3 regions of the Shewanella sp. NKUCC05_KAH genome follow, and region 1 is predicted to be linked to each of the others. Evidence: predicted binding sites of a transcription regulator. Region 1 holds the regulator's gene; each other region holds the start of a gene.
The links. The regulator sigma-54, encoded in region 1, starts transcription at its own class of promoters, with help from an activator protein. The targets are predictions, from matches to a motif close to GTTGGCACGNNNNTNGNNT.

Region 1 (3,286 bases):
AGACGATGGCCGTCCTGCATCGGCTAGCGCGAAAGAAATTCGTTACGATATGGCAAGCCGCACCTTAACTCTGAAAGGTATGGCGTCATTAGATCAAGCGGGTAGCCAAGTTACAGGCAATTTAATCCGCTATAACATGATTCAACAGAAATTGATGGCCGAGAGTACTGGCAGTGGTGACGATCGCGTGATCACTATTATTCAGCCAGAAAACTATCAAGATGATGCCAAATCAGATGCTCCAGCGGATAAACCTGTAAAAAAGCAGGACTCTAAATGACCCAAATCACCTTAAGAGCACAAAATCTGGCGAAAAGTTACAAGAGTCGCCAAGTGGTTAAAGACGTCAGTCTGACGGTAAAAACCGGTCAAGTCGTTGGCCTACTCGGTCCAAACGGTGCAGGTAAAACCACGACCTTTTACATGGTTGTCGGGCTAGTGAAGAGCGATAAGGGACATATCTTTATCGACGATGATGATTTAACCGCAGATCCTATGCATCTGCGTGCCCGCAAAGGCATAGGTTACTTACCGCAGGAAGCCAGTATCTTTCGTAAGCTAACTGTTCATGACAACATCATGGCCGTACTGCAAACTCGTAAAGAACTTAAAAACGAAGAACGAGAAGAAGAACTAGAACATCTGCTCGAAGAGTTTCATATCACCCACATCCGTGACAGCCAAGGCATGTCATTGTCGGGTGGCGAACGTCGTCGCGTCGAAATTGCGCGAGCTTTAGCCGCTAATCCTAAGTTCATTTTGCTCGATGAACCGTTTGCAGGCGTCGATCCTATTTCGGTTATCGACATCAAGAAGATTATCGAACAACTCAAAAGTCGCGGCCTTGGCGTACTGATCACAGACCATAATGTCCGCGAGACATTAGATGTATGTGAACATGCTTATATTGTGAGTCACGGAAACCTGATTGCCGAAGGAACTCCAGCAGAGATCTTAGACAATCAGCAAGTTAGGGCTGTGTACTTAGGTGAACAATTCAGGCTATAGTTAATCGAGCGAAGCCAATGGAGGCAATTTATACCGCCATTGGGCTTCACTCAAGATAATAATAAGCGACCTCATCCAACAATAATAACGTAGGGATCAGCGGTAACATGAAAGCGTCACTCCAGCTCAAACTGGGTCAACAGTTAACCATGACGCCACAACTACAACAGGCTATACGTCTGTTGCAACTGTCGTCATTAGAACTGCAGCAAGAGATCCAGCAAGCATTAGATTCTAATCCCCTTCTCGAGCTGGAAGAGGATCAATTCGACGCCACTAAAACCCCTGTAAACCAAACGCTATCCGATACGGATTTCAGTGAATCTAGCACTCTGCCACCAGAAAAAGACAGCTCCACCATAGACACGGCAGAGTCGCTAACCAAAGAATCCATGCCCGATGAGCTCCCCATGGACACCACATGGGATGAAGTGTTTACCGCCTCCCCAAACTCAGGCCCCGGCGGCAGTCGTGAAGACGATATGCCCTTCCAAGGCGAGACCAGTGAAGGTTTGTACGAACACTTAGAATGGCAAAAAAACCTCACGCCGTTTTCTGAAACCGATTTAGCCATTGCCACCGCCATTATTGATGCAATCGACGATCAGGGCTATCTCACCCAAAGCACTGAAGAAATTCTCGAAGCCATGGGCAATCCTGAAGTTGAGCTTGACGAAGTCGAAGCCGTACTCAAGCGCATTCAGCATTTTGATCCCATAGGCGTTGCCGCCCGCGATTTAAGTGAATGCCTGCTGATCCAACTGTCGCATTTCGCCGCTGATACTCCCAACCTAGAAAACGCCCGTATGCTGATCAAAGATCATTTAGATCTGATCGCCGCCCGTGATTTTAGGTTGTTGATGCGTAAGACTAAATTAAAAGAAGATGAATTAAGGGATGGTATAGCACTCATCCAAACCCTCAATCCTCGCCCAGGTTTGTTGATCACGCCCAATAATGACGAATACGTTATCCCAGATGTGTCTGTGTCGAAGAAAAATGGCCGCTGGGTCGTTGAGCTTAATCCTGACTGCATGCCCAAAATCAATGTAAATCAACATTATGCTTCTATGGCACGCAGCACAAAAAACCAAGCCGATAGCCAATTTATTCGCGGCCATCTGCAAGAGGCTAAATGGTTTATTAAGAGTCTAGAAAGCCGTAACGACACTTTGCTTAAAGTTGCTAATTGCATAGTGCAATATCAGCAAGGTTTCTTTGAGTATGGTGAAGAAGCCATGAAGCCTATGGTGCTTAACGATATTGCTGAAGCGGTAGAAATGCATGAGTCCACCATCTCACGGGTCACAACTCAAAAATACATGCATACCCCTAAGGGACTTTTTGAACTAAAATACTTCTTCTCTAGCCACGTCGGGACTGACGATGGTGGTGAGTGCTCATCCACAGCAATCAGAGCCTTTATAAAGAAACTGGTGGCAGCGGAAAACCAGAAAAAACCATTAAGCGATAGTAAGATGGCTCAACTTCTGGCAGAACAAGGGATCAACGTAGCCCGCAGAACCATTGCGAAGTACCGAGAGGCTATGCTTATTCCACCTTCTAATCAGCGTAAAAGTTTATAACCTACAGTGGATATCGGAGGACGTTTCTATGCAAATAAACCTAAGTGGGCACCATATCGAAATTACCGAATCGTTACGTGCATATGTAGAAGAAAAGTTTTCAAAACTTGAACGCCATTTCGAACAGATCAATAATGTGCACGTTGTGCTCAATGTTGAGAAAATGCAACAGATTGCCGAAGCGAGAATAAACCTCATAGGTGGTGAAGTTTTTGCTACTTCAGAGCATGCTGACATGTATGCCGCTATAGACGCCCTGATTGACAAGCTTGACCGTCAGGTTATTAAACACAAAGAGAAGTTAACAAAACACTAATAATGGAACTTTGTACCATACTGCGGCCGGAGTGCACTACCTGCGCCACTCCGGGCAGCAAGAAAAAGGTACTGGAACTCATCAGCGACTTAGTCGCTGCCCAGTACCCGACCCTCTCATCTCAAGAGATATTCGAAAGCCTAGTGGCGCGCGAAAAGATGGGGAGCACAGGTATAGGTAACGGCATCGCCATTCCACATGGTCGACTAGCCGATATAGATCAGCCCATTGCCATACTCATTAAGTGTGAAGAGCCGATAGCATTTGATGCTATCGATAAGCAACCTGTTGATATTTTATTTGCACTACTGGTGCCTGCAGACCAATGTCAGCAGCACTTAAGTACCTTGTCTTGCATGGCCGAAAAGCTGAGCGA
Region 2 (3,286 bases), on a different contig from region 1:
CAATTTTAGTGACTATGCCATTCATGATTTGATCGCCGCGCTTAGCAGAACTTTGGGCAATATCAGCTGCCTGCGCAGCACTCACCGCATTTTGCGATACGGCTTGTACACTTGAAACCATCTGTGTCATTGCACTGGCTGCCAGTTCAGTTTGATGCTCTTGCTCTAACACGCCTTGCTTTGCCTGTTCACTGATAACCTTGATATCCGAGGCGACTTTTTTCATCCCTTCACAGGTATCAGATAAAGACAAAATCGTACGGCTGACATCCTCACCCATGCGATTAATGTTATGTACTACCTTAATGAACACACCCGCATCTTTCTCTTCCAATTGATAACTCAAATCTCCCTCGCCTAAGTGGTGTGCTGCACGCTCAAGTTGTCTCAAATTACGGATTAATTTATTGATGTTGAACATTAAAATGGCGGCGAGCACGCTTAAACACAAAATGGCAACAAAGTGCCCTGTGATCACCAAACAATAGAGGGGATAAATCAGCAACAATAGTGGCGCAAAGATAGAATTATATCCCATTGAATCCTTGTGACTTTTTTTATAATCCATTTTTTACTCCTTTAAAAAACTGATATCGCGCCTTCATATAAAAACAAGAACGAATAAATGGAATAGCGCGTTAACTGAATATCGATCGAGTTGAATAGGTTAATCCTAGACGCTAACGGAAGAAGAAACAAAGCTAAATTATTTGAACTCGTCACTGTTAAGCATACCCTTAAATTTGACCAAGATCACAGAGTTAACTAAGGGTTATAACTTTGTATTCCTATGTCGATTTTTTATTGATCGAGATCAGTATTTTAGCTATCGAATACCGCTAATTTAGCGAGGACTTCACAGGAAAGAGGATTTCAGTCATGGCATTTTGGTTAGATCTGATGTTTGGTAACCCCATAGGCTTACTTTCAATGATCGTTATCTTTAGCACAATAGGGATAGTGTCTTATATCACTTGGATGTTCATTGTGAAGTCGGCACCGAAACCATAGTTTTTGCTCCAGTTGTTCTTCATGTTTCTTGTATAAATGCAAAATCTAGGGGGTTTTATCACCCCCATTTTTTGTTGTCTCGCATGTTAAAAATGCTAACTAAACCATAGCTAGCACTCATCCGAGTGAGGTAGAACACGCCTATGCTGCGTGTTTTCTGTTTTGTACTAATCCATTCAAAAATTGCGGACGCGCCTTAATCAACGACTGCATTTCTTCTTGGCTCGGCTCACCTGCTGGCAAACGCAGCACATCACGGTTAAGGTACATACGCGCTTTCATGGCAATCTTATAGTCGGCGGTCGGTCCCTGAATCGCATAATGGCGCTCGTTACCGAGCTTTTCTAAGATGCAGGCATTCACTAAACTTTTTACAGCGGGTTCATTTTGCGGCAGAGTCAAAATCGTGGCGCCTTGAAGAAAGAATTCCCTCACTAAAGCTCGCTCAGCGGGATCAAGTAGATTCACTTTAGCTTCAATCGTCTCAATAACGCGCTTATCACTTAAATGACGGATAGACTCATCTAAGCCTAAGTTAATTAATTGACTCAAAAAATAAGCGATAGAAACGATTAGACCTAATCCAACAAACTGTGCATGTTCTGGCACAAATTTATCGAGCGCCAGCACTGCCAGCACATTAGGAGGAATAAGAAGTAAGACAGAACAACTCACCATAAGCCACAGCATGACTCTAAACATCATTTTCTTCGGGCTAAAAAACTTAACTGAATCCAGCTTGAGTTTAAACATAGTGCTATCCCAGTGACAAAAAATTGAACTTATCGGCTAATAAGCAAATTTAATGCCACAAATGAAGACATATTTCGTTGATTTTATCTGCGAGAAAATGCACTTTCTGGATCTGTAGGTCTATGCTTATAAGCATCTCAAGCCGCTATTGCATAAAGAAAATTTAAGATGCTGACATTCTTTAGCCAACTTATCAAAAGCCCCATAGGCAGGCACCTTACCCTGTCTATTGTACTTTTTAGTTCTGTTATCACCTTAATCACCACTGCGTATCAGTTGATCAGTGATTATCGCAATGATGTCGTGCGTATCGATAGAGTATTTTCCAACATGGAAAAGGTGAACTTAGATGTGCTCGCCGCCAGTATTTGGGTTATTGACGAGCGGCTCATTAACACTCAGCTCAATGGGCTAATTCAGCTGCCCGATATTAACTATATTTCGATTAAAGATGACAGCGGCCAAGCATGGAATGCAGGCGAGCAGAAACAAGAACACTCCTTAGATAAAACCTTTCCTTTAGTCTATAAATCACCGACTGAAAACATCAATGTCGGCACACTCGAAATACAAGTCGATGTCGATGCTATCTATCAACGCTTGTATGATAAGGCCATTATCATTCTGCTTTCTAATGGCATTAAAACCTTCTTAGTGGCTGGGTTTATTCTATTTTTAGTGTGGTTCAACATTACTAAACACTTAGATAAACTCAGCCAATACTGCAAAAATATCGACATAGACCATGAATATGAGCCACTACAATTTGACCGTCATGAAAAAATTGATGAATTCAAACAAGTCGCCGATTCCATCAATAGCATGCAAGTACAACTTAGAAGCTCATTTAGCGCCTTAAAGAATTCTAAGACGGAACTGCAAATAGCCTTAGAAGATAGAGAGCGGCTACTCAAGCTCGAACGTAGCTATAAAGAAGAGCTAGCAAGACAAGTTAAAGAAAGAACACTAGAGTTAGAACAATCCCTTAGCGCACTAAAACGAGCACAACAGGTTTTAGTTGAGCAAGAAAAAATGGCGGCCTTGGGTGGACTCGTGTCAGGGGTTGCACATGAGATAAACACCCCAATTGGCATTTGTTTGACGGCAGCGAGTGCGCAGCTCAGCCATATTGAAGAACTGATCGATCTGATCCACAGCGATCAAGCTACATTAGATGAGATAAATGAAATACTTAATGAGTACCAAGAAAGCTGTGAACTCATTGTCCGTAATATCACTAAAGCCAGTAGTTTAATTCAAAAATTTAAAACGATCGCCATCGATCGCAGTCATGAAGAACACCAATGCTGTAATCTAAACCAGCAGCTACATGAAATCCTAGAGTCGACATTAATTATGCATCCCAATGTTAACGCCTCAACGGAGATCAACGTGGAGCCTACACTCAATATCAAAACCAATATCAGTTTGTTAAATCAAATTGTTAGTAATATTCTCTCGAACGCCTTTACCCATGCATTCCAAGGACATGAAGACAATCTTATCCACATTAATGCGACTT
Region 3 (3,286 bases), on a different contig from region 1:
CATAGGCACGTATGATGCGGTAGCTACTTCTCCTGATGCTGGTACTTCAGCCTGAACAGCACTATCTGCTGCTACGGCGGGAACCTCTTCGGTACTGCTTCCCATAAAGAACCAGACACCGCCACCGATTAACAGCGCGACTAAAACGCCTAGACCAGCAAAAATAAATAGTTTCTTCTTACTCTTAGGCCCTTCAGTACTTTCAAGTTCTAACGATTCTTCCTTAGCCATCACTATTCTCTTTAATTTAGGCGGAAACTCATTACAGTTTTATTTGAAACGTAATTATGTCAGTCATTGCTATAGGTTACCTGCTTAAGCGTAATAATCTATACCTGAAGTTACACTAATCGCTTGATTTAAACCTAAATGTAACTCTTCTGCCGAGATTTCATCCATATCAGCCGCATTTGAACTGCCGCCATCACCGAAACTACCTTCCCGACGCTCACCTTGATCGCCTTGAGAAACATGGCTGTCAGCCAACTGCATCCCTTGCTCTTGCAATAATTCACGTAATCTTGGCATAGCTTGTTCAACCAGATCACGCGTTTGCGGCTGAGTAACATGGAACTGTACTTGGGTTTGGTCGCCATGCACTTGGATCTTTACCAACATATGCCCAAGCTCAGGGGGATCGAGCCGGATTTCCGCATGTTGGATGCCTTGACTCACCATAGTAATCAATTGCTGCTTCATCACAGGTGAAAATCGTTGGATCATCTCCTGCATTTGGTTTTGCTGTTCTACTCCTTGACGCAATGACAGCTGAACTTGCATGGTTTCTTGGCGATTTAATTGTGACATCGAGAGTGTCTGTATGGATGATGTCGACTTAAGTTCTGAGAAAGTATTACTATCATCCATAAAACTTTCGTCTCTGGGAATATCCATTGCAACCGTCAATTTAGCATCTTTCAGTAATAAGTTAGCAGCCAAATCGGAATTGGGACTCCCATCAAGATCACTTTCTGTTACAGATGTTGTATCTAATGGTTCAGATGAAATTGAAGAGCCTAAGGTATTCAGGTCGAAAGTATTTCCCGAGGTAGCGATATTAGCCGTATTGGGACTATTCACTGTCGAGCTGCTAGTCGTTGCTTTTGCCGCAGTGTTGGTTGCCGACTTTATCGTTGCACTGTTCGCTAAGCCCGCTTGATTAATCACAGCATTAAGTGTGACCTCATTCTCAACTAAAGACTCATCTATACTCACCCCGACTTCAGTGGCAGAGTCAAGCTCAGTGTCTTCTAAAGGTAATTCTGAAGCGTCATCGGTCAAATTTGGATCAATCACAGCATCACTATCCGCTGACGCTTCAAGTATATTTGGGTCTATGGGAAGAATATGTACGAGTGACTTATCAGTCAAAGAAGATGGTTTCACGTCATCTGCGATTGAAATTGCTGCCATATCTGGGCTAGTAGAAACTAACTTTTGTAATTCAGCAGAAAAACCCGCTTCATCGGCATCTATATCTGATGCCAGTTCAATCTCAGCAAAAACATTAGAAACAGTAGAAACAGTAGATGCCAATGCTAAATCAGCAGAAATAGTAGATGCCAATGTTGAATTATCAGAAACAGTAGATGCCAATGCTGAGCCGATTAATAAAGCTGATGAAGTATCAATATTTTCTTCACCAGTTATATCTTCTTCAGCATTTAAAAATGCTAGCGGCAAACTATCTCCATCTGATGCCGTTTTCTTCATATCATTTGCCATGCTAATTTGGGCAAAAATGAGATTTACGTCGGCGTCATCAGTTGATATATCGTCATCTTTTACTTTATCAGCAGAGGTAACCTGCACAGTATCATCAGTGTTAGCAATGGTTTTTTTAGACGCAGAAATAGAAAATGAGCTAGCGGTGACTGACGCAAGTGTAGATGAAAAGTCTTCATTATTAGACTCTTGGGAAGATGTCTTAGCGGAATTGGCCGCAGAGTTGCCTGTTTTACTTAACAGGATATTGGTCATTTGTTGCATAAGTGCTCCCAAACATCACCCAGCAAAAAAAGAAAATGGCTAGGTAGAAACGTCAATTAAACACTGCGGTTGCAGGGTCATGGACTAAATCAAAGCAAATAAGATGCCAAAACATCAGATTTTACGACAGCATATCGAAAAGAATTAACACTGAGAGGTGCCGAATTGATGCTTATGCCATCAATACAAAAAAACTAAAGAGCCTATCCGGCTAGCGAGCAGTAAAGATGCCTATCATTTCACTAACGTTGATGACGGCGATAAAATTGCTGGGAAGCAAATTCATCGGTCATTTTTTGCTCCCTTTTTTGTTCAACCACTTGACGCTTCTTCTCTTTACTGGCTAAGAGTAATTCTACTGCCTTACGTTTTTTTTGCTTTTCCAACCAATGTTGTTGTCGATATTCTTTTTGCTTTTCACCGTCGGCTACGACGTGATTTTGCTGGATAATAGCGTCATCGATCTGACGAATAAAACGGTGAAACTGGTGATAGTGACTAGCACTGATGGCTTGACCTTGCTGGGATTGCATTTGCTTCATGTATTCTAAGCGATAGTTATTCAGAGCACTGAGTTGATTCAACCGTTTTTGACACTCTAACTGCGCAGATTTTAACAATAACGCCGCTTGTTCTTCGGCATCATTGGCAAGCTTTAACACTAACAACAAGGGATCGGCGTTAGCCATACTAGACCTCGATTAATTCGATGACGCCATTATTTGCACTGTGCAGCAAGTTGCCCAAGCATGACTTGGCTATCGGCAAAGCTAAATGCATCACGCATGGTTTGTCGCAAAAAAGCATTCATTGCTGGCTGCAGTCGTATCGCATTATCAATGCGCGGATCGCTTCCTTGGGCATAGGCCCCAATAGAAATCAAATCTCTATTTTGCTGATACAAAGAATAGGTTTGTTTCACGCGGCGCATCGCTTCCAAATGTTCATTGGAGATCACCATAGGCGCGACTCGGCTAATAGAAGCTTCAATATCAATTGCAGGATAGTGCCCCGAATCCGCAAGCGAACGTGACAAGACAATGTGACCATCGAGGATCGCCCGCGAAGCATCGGCAATGGGATCCTGTTGATCGTCCCCTTCCGTCAACACAGTATAAAATGCCGTAATTGAACCTTGTCCAGGGCCACCGTTTCCGGCGCGCTCAACTAAACGTGGCAATTTTGCAAACACAGAAGGCGGATAACCTTTAGTCGCAGGCGGTTCACCCACAGCCAAAGCAATTTCCCGCTGCGCTTGGGCGTAGCGCGTTAAACTGTCCATAAGCAATAAAACGTT

Region 2: KO533_RS16210 (superinfection exclusion B family protein) is a predicted target of sigma-54. The motif match lies at 1,806-1,824, and genes of this name have one in related genera.
Region 3: KO533_RS06770 (flagellar hook-length control protein FliK) is a predicted target of sigma-54. The motif match lies at 2,082-2,100, and genes of this name have one in related genera.

The regions. Positions count from the first base shown of each region.
Region 1 is NZ_JAHKQZ010000030.1:12,782-16,067, reverse strand. Features, by position in the region: gene lptA (lipopolysaccharide transport periplasmic protein LptA) at 1-280, shown strand, start outside; gene lptB (LPS export ABC transporter ATP-binding protein) at 277-1,008, shown strand; gene KO533_RS20845 (RNA polymerase factor sigma-54) at 1,116-2,594, shown strand; gene hpf (ribosome hibernation promoting factor) at 2,623-2,910, shown strand; gene ptsN (PTS IIA-like nitrogen regulatory protein PtsN) at 2,913-3,286, shown strand, end outside.
Region 2 is NZ_JAHKQZ010000018.1:65,886-69,171, forward strand. Features, by position in the region: gene KO533_RS16200 (bacteriohemerythrin) at 1-568, opposite strand, end outside; gene KO533_RS16205 (DUF3149 domain-containing protein) at 880-1,011, shown strand; gene KO533_RS16210 (superinfection exclusion B family protein) at 1,153-1,764, opposite strand; gene KO533_RS16215 (ATP-binding protein) at 1,933-3,286, shown strand, end outside.
Region 3 is NZ_JAHKQZ010000005.1:125,807-129,092, forward strand. Features, by position in the region: gene fliL (flagellar basal body-associated protein FliL) at 1-231, opposite strand, end outside; gene KO533_RS06770 (flagellar hook-length control protein FliK) at 316-1,989, opposite strand; gene fliJ (flagellar export protein FliJ) at 2,232-2,678, opposite strand; gene fliI (flagellar protein export ATPase FliI) at 2,708-3,286, opposite strand, start outside.